DNA from 2 places in the Dyella sp. NPDC103356 genome. Region 1 is predicted to be linked to the other one. Evidence: predicted binding sites of a transcription regulator. Region 1 holds the regulator's gene; the other holds the start of a gene.
What was found. The regulator sigma-54, encoded in region 1, starts transcription at its own class of promoters, with help from an activator protein. The targets are predictions, from matches to a motif close to TGGCACGNGCNTTGC.
Positions count from the first base shown of each region.

Region 2: ACZ6WW_RS05510 (PilZ domain-containing protein) is a predicted target of sigma-54. The motif match lies at 5,098-5,112, and genes of this name have one in related genera.

Region 1 is NZ_JBVJLZ010000011.1:52,552-60,288, reverse strand. Features, by position in the region: gene lptC (LPS export ABC transporter periplasmic protein LptC) at 1-638, shown strand, start outside; gene lptA (lipopolysaccharide transport periplasmic protein LptA) at 535-1,167, shown strand; gene lptB (LPS export ABC transporter ATP-binding protein) at 1,171-1,890, shown strand; gene ACZ6WW_RS20645 (RNA polymerase factor sigma-54) at 2,061-3,536, shown strand; gene hpf (ribosome hibernation-promoting factor, HPF/YfiA family) at 3,684-4,007, shown strand; gene hprK (HPr(Ser) kinase/phosphatase) at 4,218-5,168, shown strand; gene rapZ (RNase adapter RapZ) at 5,181-6,083, shown strand; gene ACZ6WW_RS20625 (PTS sugar transporter subunit IIA) at 6,133-6,525, shown strand; gene ACZ6WW_RS20620 (HPr family phosphocarrier protein) at 6,518-6,787, shown strand; gene ptsP (phosphoenolpyruvate--protein phosphotransferase) at 6,915-7,737, shown strand, end outside.
Region 2 is NZ_JBVJLZ010000002.1:458,508-466,244, reverse strand. Features, by position in the region: gene acnA (aconitate hydratase AcnA) at 1-2,135, shown strand, start outside; gene ACZ6WW_RS05520 (hypothetical protein) at 2,325-2,765, opposite strand; gene ACZ6WW_RS05515 (AMP-binding protein) at 2,890-4,572, shown strand; gene ACZ6WW_RS05510 (PilZ domain-containing protein) at 4,638-4,946, opposite strand; gene ACZ6WW_RS05505 (segregation and condensation protein A) at 5,835-6,746, shown strand; gene scpB (SMC-Scp complex subunit ScpB) at 6,772-7,731, shown strand; gene ACZ6WW_RS05495 (pseudouridine synthase) at 7,728-7,737, shown strand, end outside.

The DNA of each region.
Region 1 (7,737 bases):
ATCGCGGCACACCCGCGCTGATCGTGCTGCTTGCGCTCGGCATCGTCGCCGCGCAAGGCGTGTATTGGTGGCTGGCGCCTTCACCCAAGGTGAGCGACTTCGTCGGTCCGCCGCGTTCGGGCTATGTGCTGACCAACTTCCGCTTGTGGTCCTACGACGAGGACGGCCAACCGAGCTTCGGCATGAATGCGCCGCACCTGGAGCGCCGCGAGGGCGACGAGTCGTTGTATATCAACGCGCCCAAGTACGACCTGCCTTCCAATCAGCCCGGCGTGCCGGACTGGTCGGGCGATTCGACCTATGCCTGGGTCGACAAGGCCGGCACCCTGCTGAAGCTGCAGGGCGCGGTCTATATGCACCGCCCGGCCTTTGCCGATACGCCGCCGGCCGATCTGCATACGTCCGAAGTGACCGCCTGGCCGAAAGAAAATCGTATGCAAACCGACGCCCCGGCACAGTTGACCCAGGGCGACAGTAGAATGAACGGCATCGGCATGCGTGCCAACCTCAACGACAATCATCTGGAGCTCCTCAATGACGTCCACGGCACATTCGTCCCGCGCCCGCGGAGTCGTCCGGTACAGCCTGCTGCTCCTGGGGCTGCTCGCGCTGCAACCGGCGCTGGCAAGAAAGGATGACCGCGACAAGCCGATGAACGTCGAGCACGCCAATTCGTTCGACGGTTTCAACGCGCCCAACAGCATCACCACCCTCACCGGGAACGTGGTGATCACCCAGGGCACGATGAAGGTCACCGGCAATCTGGCCAAGATCTATTTCGATGGCGACCAGAACGTCAGCCGCATGGTGATGACGGGCACGCCCGCGCACATCCAGCAGATCGACGATTCGGGCAACCTGATGACCGGTGACGCCACGCAGCTGGACTACGACAACATCAACGGCATTGCCGTGCTCACCGGCAATGCCGTGGTCAAGCAGCAGGGCCGTGGCGAAGCCCACGGCGACAAGCTCACCTACAACACCCAGACCAGCCAGATGAATGGCGAGAGCGGTGGCGACGGACGCGTGGCGATGACCTTCGTACCCAAGCCGCGCACCGACAAGGGCGCCAAGCCGGCGACGCCGCCGGCCAAGCCTGCGAGCAGCGCGTCGGCACCGGCGCCTGCCCAATCCACGTCGACCAAGCCGCAGGGACAACCGTAATCCATGCTTTCTGCTGAAGGTCTGCAAAAGAGTTTCCGTACCCGCCAGGTCGTGCGCGACTTTGCCTTTTCGATTCGCGAAGGCGAGGTCGTCGGTCTGCTCGGCCCGAACGGCGCGGGCAAAACCACCTGCTTCTACATGATCGTCGGCCTGATCGAGGCCGATGCGGGCTTGATCAAGCTCGACAAACAGGACATCACCGGCCTGCCGATGCATGCTCGCGCCAAGCTCGGCATCGGCTATCTCCCGCAGGAAGCCTCGGTGTTCCGGCGCCTGACGGTGTCGGACAACATCATGGCGGTGCTGGAATTGCGCGAAGGCCTGGATCAGCGCCAGCGCAATACCGAGCTGGAAAGCCTGCTCGACGAGCTGAAGATCGCGCACATCGCCGAACAGAAAGGCATCAGCCTGTCGGGCGGCGAGCGCCGACGCGTGGAAATCGCCCGCGCCTTGGCCGCGCAGCCGCGTTACATGCTGCTCGACGAACCGTTCGCCGGCGTCGACCCGATTTCGGTAGGCGAAATCCAGCGCATCGTCCGTCATCTGAAAGAGCGCGGTATCGGCGTGCTGATCACCGATCATAACGTTCGCGAAACACTCGGAATCTGTGACCGAGCCTACATTCTCAACGATGGCGAAGTGCTATCGCGTGGTACGCCGGCACACATCCTGGCCGACGAGAAGGTGCGTGAAGTCTATCTGGGCCGCGAATTCCGGTTGTAATCCGAATACCTGCCCGGTTTGCAGGTGCGCCGCCATGACACGACGTTTTAACGTAACCCTGATCCAAATCACATTCGACTGTACGCTCTAGCCTCCCCTGGCGACTAGGGCTATGGTCGCACCCGTTTATAGGGGTTAGGATGACCCCAGTTCATCTTTTCCCGGCTGGCATGAAAACCGGACTGCAGTTTCGCCTCAATCAGCAACTTACGCTCACGCCTCAACTTCAACAGGCTATCCGCCTGCTGCAGCTGTCGCAGTTGGAGCTGGAGGCCGAGCTGCGCCAGATTGCCGAGAGCAATCCGCTGCTCGAGTTCTCCGAAGAATCCACCGACAACGAAAACGCCGAAGACGGCAGCTTCGAAAACGCGGTCGAAGTACCGGTGCCATCCAGCACCAAGAGCAGCGACGATAGCGGCCCGGGCGATGATGCCGAAGCGCCAGACTGGAGCGACGGCCCCGGCGATCAGCCGATCGACTTTTCCAGCAGCGGTAGCGCCAGTTCCAGCCGCAACAACGGCAATGGCGACGAAGACGGCTTCGAGCCGCAAAACGCCGCGCCGGAAACGTTGCACGAACACCTGATGTGGCAGCTGAATCTGACGCACATGACGCCGCGTCAACGCACCATTGCAACGGTGCTGATCGATGCGGTCAATGCGGACGGTTACCTGAGCGAAGGCCTGGAAGCCGTCGCTGCCGCCATTCCCGCCGACTTGAAGGCAAGCCTCGACGAAGTCGACGGCGTGCGCCGCCTGCTGCAGCGTTTTGATCCCACCGGTGTGGCAAGCCTGGACTTGCGCGATTGCCTGCGAGTGCAGCTGGAACAGTTCGACCCCGACACGCCGCATATCGAACTGGCGCTGCGCATCGTCGACAACGAACTCGAATTGCTCGCGCGCAACGACGTCAGCAAGCTGGCGCGCCGTCTGCGCGCCGAGCCGGAAGAGGTTTCCGCCGCGTCCATGCTGATCCGCAGCCTGGATCCGCGCCCTGGCGCGTCGATGGACCCGACACCGGTCGAATACGTTGCGCCCGACGTGTACGCACGCAAGGACGGTGGCCGTTGGCGCGTGAGCCTCAATCCCGATTGCCAGCCGCGCCTGGGCCTCAACCAGCACTATTGCAACATGATCGCGCAGGCCCGCGGCGAAGACGCCAGTTGGATGCGCGGGCAACTGCAAGAAGCGCGCTGGCTGATCAAGAGCCTGGAGTCGCGCGCGGAAACCTTGCTCAAGGTCGCCGAAGCCATTGTGCGGCGACAGAGCGCTTTTCTCGACTACGGCCCCGAAGCGATGCACCCCCTGGTGCTGCGCGAAGTCGCCGAAGAAGTCGGCATGCACGAATCGACGATTTCTCGCGTGACCACGCGCAAATACATTCACACGCCGCGCGGCACGTTCGAACTCAAGCACTTTTTTTCCAGTGGTGTTTCCACCGAAGACGGCGGCAGCGCATCGGCCACGGCCATCCAGGCGATGCTACGCAAACTCGTCGACGCGGAAGACACACGCAAACCTTTATCGGACCAGGCGATCGCCGAAGAATTGCGCCGCAAGGGCATTCAAGTGGCGCGTCGCACGGTTGCCAAATATCGGGAGGCCATGCGCATACCAAGTTCGAGCGAGCGCCAACGCGCCAATTGATCGGTACGTGAGAAATAAATTCGCGCTTGCGGGAACTTGATCGCGCCAGGAATGTTCCCAGCTTATGACTGATGGTGTTTCCTCGACACCCGAGGATGCATCCAACCCAAGCCGCGAAACGCGGCCAGCATCATGAGGAGGCGCAACATGCAATTCCAACTCAGCGGTCAGCAGATCGAAGTCACCCCGGCCCTGCGCGAGCACGCTACCGCCAAGCTCGACCGCCTTACCCGCCTCGACGAAAAGATATTGAGCCTCAATATCGTTCTCTCGGTCAGCAAGCTGCAGCAGAAAGCCGAAGGCAATCTGTCGGTAAATGGCAGCGTGCTCCACGCCGAGGCCGTCGAATCGGACATGTATGCCTCCATCGATGTCCTGTTCGACAAGCTCACCGCGCAATTGCGCAAACACCGCGACAAGATCTGCGACAAGCACCAGCGTGAAGTACGCGCGGAGCGGCAGTACGGTTGATCTCTCGGGGGCTGGCTAGAGCAAGAGCCCCCTCACCCCAGCCCTCTCCCCCGGCAAGCCAGGGGAGAGGGAGCAAAACCCGGTCCTCTCCCAGCCCATGCCTCGCGACCCGGTATCTTTCGGGGGCGCGTCCTTGTGCTGCAGGGCACAAACGGATCCAAACTGGCACAATATCGCCAGGTGCCGCTCGCGCGGCCAAAGGGACTCCGCTTGGACCGCCTCACCGCTCGACAACTCTACGATGGCGTACACGAACGCATGGCCTTGCGCTGGGTGTCGGGCATGCGTGGGGAAGCGCGCGTGCTCGAACACGGCGTCACCATCAGCCGGCGCCCGTCGCTGATCGGCTACCTGAACGTCATTTACCCCAACAAGATCCAGATCATCGGCACGGAAGAGCTCAACTTCCTCGATGGGCTTGATTCGCGCCAGCGCTGGGAAGTGATCAACAAGATCGCCGCTTACCAGCCGGTGGCGATCATCGTGACCAAGGATCAGGCGATCCCCTCCGATCTGCGCGAAGTCGCCGAAGAAACCAATACGCCCCTGTGGATCAGCTCCAAGCGCGGCCACGAGCTGCTGACCTGGATGCAGTACTACCTGGCGCGCATGCTGGCGCCACGCATCACCCTGCATGGGGTGTTTCTCGAGGTTTTTTCGATCGGCGTGCTGATTACCGGCGAGTCCGGCTCGGGCAAGAGCGAACTGGCGCTGGAACTGATCAGCCGCGGCCATCGGCTGGTGGCCGACGATGCCACCGAATTCACGCTGATCGCGCCGGATGTCATCGACGGCACCTGCCCGGAACTGCTGCAGGATCTGCTCGAGGTCCGCGGCCTGGGTGTTCTCAACGTACGTGAGATGTTCGGCCACACCGCGGTGAAGCCCTCGAAGTATCTGCGCCTGGTCGTGCATCTCAAGCCGTTGCGAGACGGCGAGGACACCGATGGCATGACCCGCCTGACCGGCGACGTCGGCCGCCGCGAGATCCTGGAAGTGCAGGTCCCGCTGATCACCATCCCTGTGGCACCGGGTCGCAACCTGGCGGTCCTTGTGGAAGCGGCTGTGCGCAGCCATGTATTGAAGAGCAAGGGCATCGATCCGGCACAGACCTTCATCGACCGCCAGGCGCACCAGATGCGCCGGTTGCCGCCCTGGTAACAGAGAACCTTCATGAGCGATTCCCCGCAACTGGTTCCTAGTATCGAACCTGACGAAACCCACCTGATCGTCCTGACCGGCATGTCCGGCGGCGGCAAGACCGTCGCCCTGCGCGCGCTGGAGGACCTGGGGTTCTATTGCGTCGACAACCTGCCCACCGCCCTGCTGCACGAACTGGTGCGCACGGTCATCAAGAACGACAAGAGTGGGCAGCGCCGACATATCGCTGTCGGCATCGATATCCGCAACCGTGGTGACGATTTCCGCCAGGTGCCGGAGGTGATGTCCGAGCTGGCATCGGCTGGCGTGCAGGTGCACCTGATCTTTATCGATTGCCGCGACGAGATCCTGATCAAGCGCTATTCGGAAACGCGCCGCAAGCACCCGCTTTCGGCACGCGGCCTGTCGTTGGCCGATGCGATCGCCGAAGAACGCCGGATTCTGCGTCCGCTGTCTTCGCTGGCCGAAAAGGTCATCGATTCGAGCGAACTCAACGTGCATCAGCTACGCCGCCTGATCGCCACCGGCTACGCCGAGGCGACCAAGGGCCTGACCCTGATGTTCGAATCGTTCGCCTATCGCCGTGGCCTGCCGCCGGACGCCGACTTTGTTTTCGACGCGCGCTGCCTGCCCAACCCGCACTGGGACGCGCGTCTGCGTCCCTATTCAGGCAAGGACGCACCGGTGCGCGAATTTCTGGACCAGCAACCGCTGGTAGGTGAGTATTTCGCCGATACCAGCCGCTGGCTGGACAATTGGCTGCCGAGATTCGAGCAGGACGACCGCAGTTATGTGACTATCTCCATCGGATGCACCGGGGGACGCCACAGGTCGGTGTATCTGGCCGAGAAACTGGCCGCGCATTACCGCACGCAACGAGAAAACGTGCTGATCTTCCACCGCGAGCTTGAGTAGTAGTAACCATCATGCACGCCATTGAAAACCACCAGGGGACACTGCGGCCATGAGCGTCGGAGTGATGTTGATGACGCACGAGGCCGTAGGCCAGGCGTTGATCTCGGCGGCACACCACGTGCTGCCCAAGTTGCCGTTGAACATCCAGGCCGTGGAAGTTCCAGGCCAGGCCGATCCGGATGTCATGCGCACGCTCACCGAGCGGCATGCGCGCGAACTGGATCAAGGCGAGGGGGTGCTGGTTCTGGCCGACCTGTATGGCGCCACGCCGTGCAACATCGGTCTGTCGCTCAGCCCGCTGGGCGTTCGCTTGCGTTGCGTCTCCGGCCTTAATCTGCCGATGCTGCTGCGCGTACTCAATTACGCGGAAAAACCACTGGACGAGCTGGCGGAAATTGCCGCGAGTGGTGGCCGCGGAGGGATTTTCATCGATCATGCTTGAGAAAGACATCGTTATATCGAACAAGCTCGGCCTGCACGCACGCGCCTCGGCCAAACTGGTACAACTGGTGCAGGGTTTCAAATCCACCGTGTGGCTGGTCAGCAGAGGCCGTGAAGTCAACGCACAAAGCATCATGGGCGTGATGATGCTCGCCGCCGGCCTCGGTACACCACTGACGATCCGCGCCGACGGCCCGGACGAACAGAATGCATTGGAGGCGGTGGTCGCATTGTTCGATCGAAAGTTCGACGAAGGGGCGTAAGGATGGAATGGGGAAACGGTGATAACGCCAGGCAAGAAAAATTCGGCATGCAACTGATGGCCGTCTGTCGTTGTCTGATGCCGCGCTTGCCCTCTTCCCCACCGCTTCCACCATCGAGACCGCTTGCATGAGGCATCTGTTGCCTGGCACGACCGCATCACGAGGCATGGCATTGGGTCGTGCGCGACTGGTACAGCCGAGCCGTTATCTGGTCGACACCCGCCCGCTGGGCGAAGATGAAGTCGACAGCGAAATCGAAAAGCTGCACCGCGCGCTCGACACGGCGCGTCTGGAGCTGCGCGAACTGCGCGGCAAACTGCACGGCGCACTGGCACGCGAAGTCAGTGAGTTTATCGACGCACATACCTTGCTGCTGGACGACCCCGAGTTGCTGCGCGGGCTCGACGACCTCGTGCGCATCGGCCATTACCGTCCCGGTGCGGCGCTGAAGAAACAACGCGATCGCCTCGCCGCCATCTTCGAGGCGATGGACGATCCTTACCTGCGCAGCCGCAAGGAAGACATCGACCAGGTCATCAACCGCGTGATCTCGGCGCTGCAGCGCCAGACCAGCGTGGAAGAGCGCAAGATCGCCGCGCGCGTGGGCGAAATCCTGATTGCCGACTCGATCGCGCCGGCCGACATGGCGCACCTGGCCGGAAACGGCCTGCTGGGTGTCGTCGCCAGCTCGGGCAGCCCGTATTCGCATAGCGCGATTCTCGCGCGCAGCCTCGACCTGCCCATGCTTGTCGGCGTGCGCGACGCGCTTTCGACCATCCACGATGATGACCTGATCCTGCTCGACAGCGAGCGGGGTGAAGCAGTCGTGCATCCGACCGCGCAGGATCTCTCGCGCTACCGTGCGTGGCAGCGCGAAGCCGCGCAAGCAGGCCGTCGTCTTGCCACGCTGGCGAACGCACCCACGCGCACCCGCGACGGCGTAGATATCC
Region 2 (7,737 bases), on a different contig from region 1:
TCGGTACCGATAGCCACACCACCATGATCAACGGTATCGGCGTGCTCGGCTGGGGCGTCGGCGGTATCGAAGCCGAAGCGGCCATGCTCGGCCAGCCCTCTTCCATGCTGATTCCGCAAGTGGTCGGTTTCAAGCTGACCGGCAAGCTCAGCGAGGGCGTCACCGCCACCGACCTGGTGCTGACCGTGACGCAGATGCTGCGCAAGCTCGGCGTGGTCGGCAAGTTCGTCGAGTTCTTCGGCGACGGCCTCAAGCACCTGCCGTTGGCCGACCGCGCCACCATCGCCAACATGGCACCGGAATACGGTGCGACCTGCGGCATCTTCCCGGTCGACCAGGAAGCGCTGAATTACATGCGCCTGTCCGGCCGCACCGAAGCGCACATCACGCTGGTCGAAAGCTATGCCAAAGCGCAGGGCCTGTGGCACGACGAAAACGCGCACGAGCCGCGCTTCACCACCACGCTGGAACTCAACCTGGCCGAAGTGAAGCCGTCACTCGCCGGCCCGAAGCGCCCGCAGGATCGCGTGCTGCTCGAAGGTGTGAAGCAGAGCTTCCACGATGCCGTGGGTCCGCTCACCGCGAATCGCAAGCCGCGCAATGGCGACGCCTCGCGTTATGCCAGCGAAGGCGGCGCGAGCGCGATCGGCAACGAAGCCAATGCCATCGGCGAAGGCTCGGTCGCGGTCACGCGCAACAACCAGAGCTTTGATCTGAAGGACGGCTCGGTGGTGATTGCCGCGATCACGTCCTGCACCAACACCTCCAACCCGGCGGTGATGCTCGGCGCTGGCCTGCTTGCCAAGAAAGCCGCCGCCAAGGGCCTGACCGCCAAGCCGTGGGTCAAGACCTCGATCGGCCCGGGTTCGCTGGTGGTCACCGATTACCTGGAAAAAACCGGCCTGCTCAAGGAGCTGGAAAAGATCGGCTTCTACATCGTCGGCTACGGCTGCACCACCTGCATCGGCAACTCCGGTCCGCTGCCGCCGGAAATCAGCCAGGGCATCGGCGAAGGCGACCTGGCGGTGGCGTCGGTGCTCTCGGGCAATCGCAACTTCGAAGGCCGCGTGCATCCGGAAGTGAAGATGAACTATCTCGCTTCGCCGCCGCTGGTGGTTGCCTATGCCTTGGCGGGCACGCTCGATATCGATCTGACCAAGGACGCGCTGGGCACCGGCAGCGACGGCAAGCCGGTTTTCCTGAAAGACATCTGGCCGTCGAACAAGGAAATCTCCGACACTATCGCCGGCGCGATCAATCCGCAGATGTTCGAAAAGAACTATGCGGACGTGTTCAAGGGCGATACGCGCTGGAACCATATCGCCTCGCCGGACGGCTCGGTCTATCAGTGGGACGACTCGACCTACATCAAGAACCCGCCCTACTTCGACGGCATGAGCAAGGAGCCGGGCACGATCGAGGACATCCACGGCGCGCGCGTGCTGGGCGTGTTCGGCGACTCGATCACCACCGACCACATTTCACCGGCCGGCTCGATCAAGAAGGACAGCCCGGCGGGCCGCTTCCTGATCTCCAAGGGCGTGGAGCCCAAGGATTTCAACTCCTACGGTTCGCGTCGCGGCAACGACGACGTGATGGTGCGCGGCACCTTCGCCAACATCCGCATCAAGAACCTGATGCTCGACGGTGTCGAAGGCGGCTACACGCTCTACGTCCCGAACGGCGAGCAATTGGCCATCTACGACGCGGCGATGAAGTACAAGGCCGACAAGACGCCGCTGGTGGTCCTGGCCGGCAAGGAATACGGCACCGGCTCGTCGCGCGACTGGGCGGCCAAGGGCACGTTGCTATTGGGCGTCAAGGCCGTGATCGCCGAGAGCTTCGAGCGCATCCATCGCTCCAACCTGGTCGGCATGGGCGTGCTGCCCTGCCAGTTCCAGGATGGCGAGAATGCACACTCGCTGGGCCTGACCGGCAAGGAAACCTTTGACATCGTCGGCCTGGACGGCGGCGAATCGAAGACCGCCAAGGTCACCGCCACCGCCGCTGATGGCAGCACCAAGAGCTTCACCGTAAAGGTGCTGCTGTTGACGCCGAAGGAACGCGAGTTCTTCCGTCATGGTGGGATTCTGCAGTATGTGTTGCGGCAGTTGGCTAGCAAGAAAGCCGCCTGAGATTGAAAAGAAACCGCCGATAGGCGGTTTCTTTTTTTGCTCGTCATTCCGGCGCAGGCCGGAATCCACCCCTCAACGTATATGTTCAAAAGACGTGGATTCGGGCGTCATCACTGAGGCTTAGATTCCGGCCTGCGCCGGAATGACGAAGTAGGAGGGACTGCGAATGCCAGGCCGGAGCTTGTCATGTCATTGCGACCACGTGGCCGTAAAACAAACCAATGCCTTCCCTTCTCGCCGCCAACCACTCTCAACCTGATAAACCCCCATCTGCGCCGGCAACAGCTTCCCGCCGCTGGTCAACGTGATCGAAAACTTGGCCACATAACGCTCACCCCGCTGCTCGACATCGATCGGCCCAATCAGGGCATGGATCGTCTCGCCACGAAATTTCGCGGCGCGGAGCAAGCCGGTCAGCTCCCGCTTGTCCGTCTGGCCACCGTTCCCATCGAAATCGTCGCTGAGCACATCAGCCAGCGCCGAGGCGTCGGCCTGCTCGGCGGCCTTGCTGGCCGCGGCAATCGCCTGCCGGATACGCTCTTCGTCGGATGTGCGATGGCAACCCGCCGTGGCACCGGCCAGGGCGAGCAGCACCAGCGAAAACAAGGCGATGCGAAAGCGTTTGGTCATGCTCTATCCTCGTTGCAGCGCGGCTTGCTGCATACGCAAGCGTATGCTCCAATGCCGCGGCCGTATACCGCTAATGCACGATGCTGACCATCGGCGGATCGAAACTGGGAGCTTGGGATAAAACATGAGCAATGAGCGTCCGTGGCTGAAGCATTATCCGGATGGTGTACCCGCAGAAATCGACATCAACCAGTACCCATCGGTTGTCGCGGTGCTGGAAGAAGCCTTCGAACGTTTTCGTGAACGCCCGGCCTTCGCCAGTTTTGGCAAGAAGCTCAGCTACGGCCAGATCGATGCGATGAGCAAGCAGTTCGCCGGTTATCTCACCGGTGAGCTCAAGCTGGTCAAGGGCGATCGCATCGCGATCATGATGCCCAACGTGCTGCAATATCCGATCGCCCTGTTCGGCGCGTTGCGCGCCGGGCTGATCGTGGTCAATACCAACCCGATGTACACCGCGCGCGAACTGAAGCATCAGCTGGAAGATTCCGGCGCGAAGGCCATCGTGGTGCTGGACAATTTCGCCGCAACCTTGCAGCAGGTCGTAGCCGAGACCGGGGTCAAGCACATCGTCACCACCGGCATCGGCGATCTGCTCGGCCTCAAGGGCGTGCTGGTCAACTTTGTCGTCAAGAACGTCAAGAAGCTGGTACCGGCCTTCAGCCTGCCGCAAGCGGTGCGCTTCAAGGACGCCTTGTCGCGTGGCGCAGCCCACACGGTGAAGACGCCCGATATCGGCCACGACGACATCGCCTTCCTGCAATATACCGGTGGCACCACCGGTGTGGCCAAGGGTGCAATGCTCACGCACGGCAACATGGTCGCCAACATGCTGCAGGCCGGTTCGTGGATCGGCACCAATCTGCGACCGGGTCAGGAAGTAGTGATTACGGCGTTGCCGCTGTATCACATCTTTTCGCTGACCGCGAACGGCCTGGTCTTCATGCGCCTTGGCGGCCTGAGCTGGCTGATTACCAATCCACGCGACATGCCGGGCTTCGTCAAGGAGCTCAAAGCATCGGGCTTTACCGCGCTGACTGGTGTCAACACGCTGTTCAATGGTCTGCTCAATACGCCAGGCTTTGCCGAGCTCGATTTCTCGCGCCTGCATCTGAGTCTGGGTGGCGGCATGGCCGTGCAGCGCGCGGTGGCCGAGCGCTGGAAGAAGGTCACCGGCTGCACCCTGGTCGAGGCCTATGGCCTGACCGAAACCTCACCCGCCGCGTGTATCAATCCGCTCGACCTTAAGGACTACAACGGCTCGATCGGCCTGCCGATCTCCTCCACTGACGCGGCCGTCTGGTCCGAAGACAATCAACCGTTGCCGGTTGGTGAAGCGGGCGAGCTGATGATCCACGGCCCGCAGGTGATGAAGGGTTACTGGCAACGTCCGGACGAAACCATCAAGGTGCTCGGCAGCGACGGTTGGCTGCACACCGGCGACATCGCCAAGATGGACGAGAACGGCTACTTCTATATCGTCGATCGCAAGAAGGACATGATCCTGGTGTCCGGCTTCAACGTGTACCCGAACGAAGTCGAAGACGCCGTCATGCAGCACCCTGGCGTAGCCGAAGTGGCCGCCATCGGCATGCCCGACGAGCATTCCGGCGAGGTGGTGAAGATTTTCGTGGTGCGCAAGGACCCGAACCTCACCGTCGAGGAGCTCAAGCAGTTCTGCAAGGAGAACCTCACCGGTTATAAGCGCCCCAAGGTGATCGAGTTCCGCGACGCGCTGCCCAAGAGCAATGTGGGCAAGATTCTGCGGCGTGAACTGCGCGATGAGAAGAAGCCGGCTGCGGCCTGAGTGCTCTCCAAGTCCATAAAAAAAGCCCGCTTGATGCGGGCTTTTTTTTGTGTTGAAAGCCGAGCCTACTCGTCCTTCCACATTTCCAGGATATCCGCATAACCGCCCAGCAGATTCCACAGCGGCACCTGCTTGTCTTCGGGAATGTGGGTATAGGCAAAGCCGATGTGGCGGCTCGATACACGCGCGACGATGGCCTCCAGGTGGATATGCAGGTCGTGGCCGAAGATCATGTCCAGCACCCAGCTCTGGCCGGCTTCGCCTTTCCAGCCCAGGGGGCGGCGTAATAGAACGCCGGTGGCCGAGATGTCCACCAGATCGGTGGGCTGCGATTGATCGCCGCGGCTCATCAGCACTGTGGTCTCGATGCGCATGCGCGCCGGCCTCAGCTGCTCCGAATCGCTTCCTTTGCTGGTTTGGTCGTCTTTCGTCACGCGCCTTCTCCCCGCCGCCTGCTCGCCGGTTCGTCCAAGGGCACCCCGCCGCTCGAACCCCGTTTCTTTGGCGACCACTTACCACCGCAAAGCAAGCCGTATGCCATGTCACCTATTTGTATCATTTCAAGGTCGTTTTAGGCATTTGTAGACGCGACTTTATCGCCGCTATCGCTCGAATATGTGCGGTTTGACAGCTATTGCGACCATGCGCGGGCGATTTGTCGCATAGCATCATGACCGAACCGCGCCATGCGCCGACACGATGGGTCACATGCTGCCCCACTACCGAATAGGCGGCACTGAGGCGGATAACCCCAGCCGCCTCAGTGCTGAATATCCCGTGCTTAATCCCGGGGCGATACTGGACTTGTCGTCTCACTGCCATTACTCTGTCAGCCACGCAAGGGTTCTTAGATTGCCGCACAAGCCGGTCCAAACCGGTTGCCACGGCTCAAGCCCCATGCGCTCAGCAGACCGCCAAACCATCAGTGACGCCAGGCTCGTCACCTCATGGCTTGCGTCGTCGTACCGGTTAACTGGCCGAACGATGGTGCCGTGGTGGTCGCTCAGCACGGCCCGCCTGACCGAAATCGCCATGGAGCGGTTTCATCAAGCGAGATACCGGGGTGACGATGGCGCGCGTGGCGCCGCAGCTGAACGCCAACGATTATTTAGCTTCAGGGTCATCGGGTCGCCGCCTGACAATCGGCATCCTGACGGGGACATTCGTTAAGCGCACGCCGGGACTTACCGGCCGGACAGAACGGTTCCTAATGTGTTGAAAGCATTACCTGCCGCCCGCACGCGGCCCAACGACATGTATTGATGAGCACCGAGCCCGAAGCGGTCGTAGCACCGCAGGACGCTTTCGCGTCGGTACCGCAACAACAGGAAATGCCGCTGGCCATCGTGCGCGGCGAGCCGATGTTGCAGATGCCGCAGGATCTGTACATTCCGCCGGATGCGCTCGAAGTCATCCTGGAGGCGTTCGAGGGCCCGCTGGATCTGCTGCTTTATCTGATCCGCCGGCAAAACCTGGACATTCTGGATATTCCGGTCGCCGAGATTACCCGGCAGTACATGGAATACATCGAGCTGATGCGCGATGTCATGCGCCTGGAGCTGGCGGCCGAATACCTGCTGATGGCCGCGATCCTGGCCGAGATCAAGTCGAGGCTGCTGTTGCCCCGGCCGCCTTCCGAAGAAGGCATCGAGGAAGACCCGCGTGCCGAGCTGGTACGTCGTTTGCAGGAGTACGAACGGTTCAAGCGTGCTGCCGAAGATATCGATGCCCTGCCCCGGCTGGAGCGCGACACGGTAGTGGTCCAGGCCGACGTCGGCGAGCGCAACGTGATCAAGTTGCCGCCGCCGTTGGACCTCAAGGAGCTTTTGCTGGCACTCAAGGATGTGATGCACCGTGCCGAATTGTTCGGTCATCACGCGATCAAACGCGAGGCGCTCAGCGTTCGCCAGCGTATGGGCGAGTTGCTGGGCCGCTTGAACGACAGTCAGTTCCACCGCTTCGAAACCCTGTTCGATGTCAGCGAAGGGCGGTTGGGCGTGGTGGTGACCTTCCTGGCCATGCTGGAGCTGGCCAAGGAAATGTTGGTGGAGATCGTGCAGGAAGAACCGCTGGCAGCGATTTACGTCAAGGCAAAGGTGACGATGGCAGAGGAACCGGCGGAAGCGGAAGAAACCGCCCCCGATGACGACCTCGCCGCGTCAGCCTACGAATAATGCATCCGCATCCGACCTGAAGGCCATGCAGATCGAGCAATTGAAACCCATTATCGAGGCCGCGCTGTTGGCCGCCTCCCAACCGATGACCGTCGTCCAGTTGAACGAGCTGTTCAACGAAGATGAGGAAGTCGGTCGCGAGGATATCGCCAAGGCGCTCGAAGCCCTGGCCGCCGACTGCGAAGGCCGCGGCGTGCAGCTATTGGAAGTCGCCTCCGGCTTTCGATATCAGGTGCGCCAGGATGTGCATCCGTGGATTTCGCGGATGTGGACGGAAAAACCCAGCCGCTATTCGCGCGCGCTGCTGGAGACTCTGGCCTTGATTGCCTATCGCCAGCCCATTACCCGCCCGGAAATCGAACAGATCCGCGGCGTGGTGGTGTCGTCCAATATCGTCAAGACACTGGAAGAACGCGAATGGATCCGCGTGGTGGGCTACCGCGACGTGCCCGGCAAGCCGGCCCTGTTCGGCACCACCCGCCTGTTCCTGGACTACTTCAATCTGAAATCGCTGGACGAACTGCCGCCGCTGTCGGAAATCCGCGATATGGAAGACCCGCAGATGCGGATCGACCAGAATCCCTTGCCGCCACGAGTGATCAAGGATCTTCCGATCGATCCGGACGCGGAGCTGGAGCAAGGCACGGACGACGAGCTCGCCGAGAACCAGGCGCAAGCCGAAGCCGAAGCGCAGCATAAGACTACGGAAAGCCAGACTTCAGACAATCACGTGACCGATCCGGACGCATCGGCCGACGAGACCGATAACGACGAAGCCGAAACCTTCCACGTTTCGCCGTCCGCATCCGAGCACATCGCGCAGGACGTCACCGAGCCTGCCATCGAACACGCTTCCGACGACGCCTTGTCGGTGGAAGAACCCGATACGGCTGCGAGCACCGCCAAGAGCGATGACGCAGCAAACACCGCGGACGCCGAACACGGCGACGCCGACGAGCAAGATACCGAGGAGTACCGCGCATGAATGCGC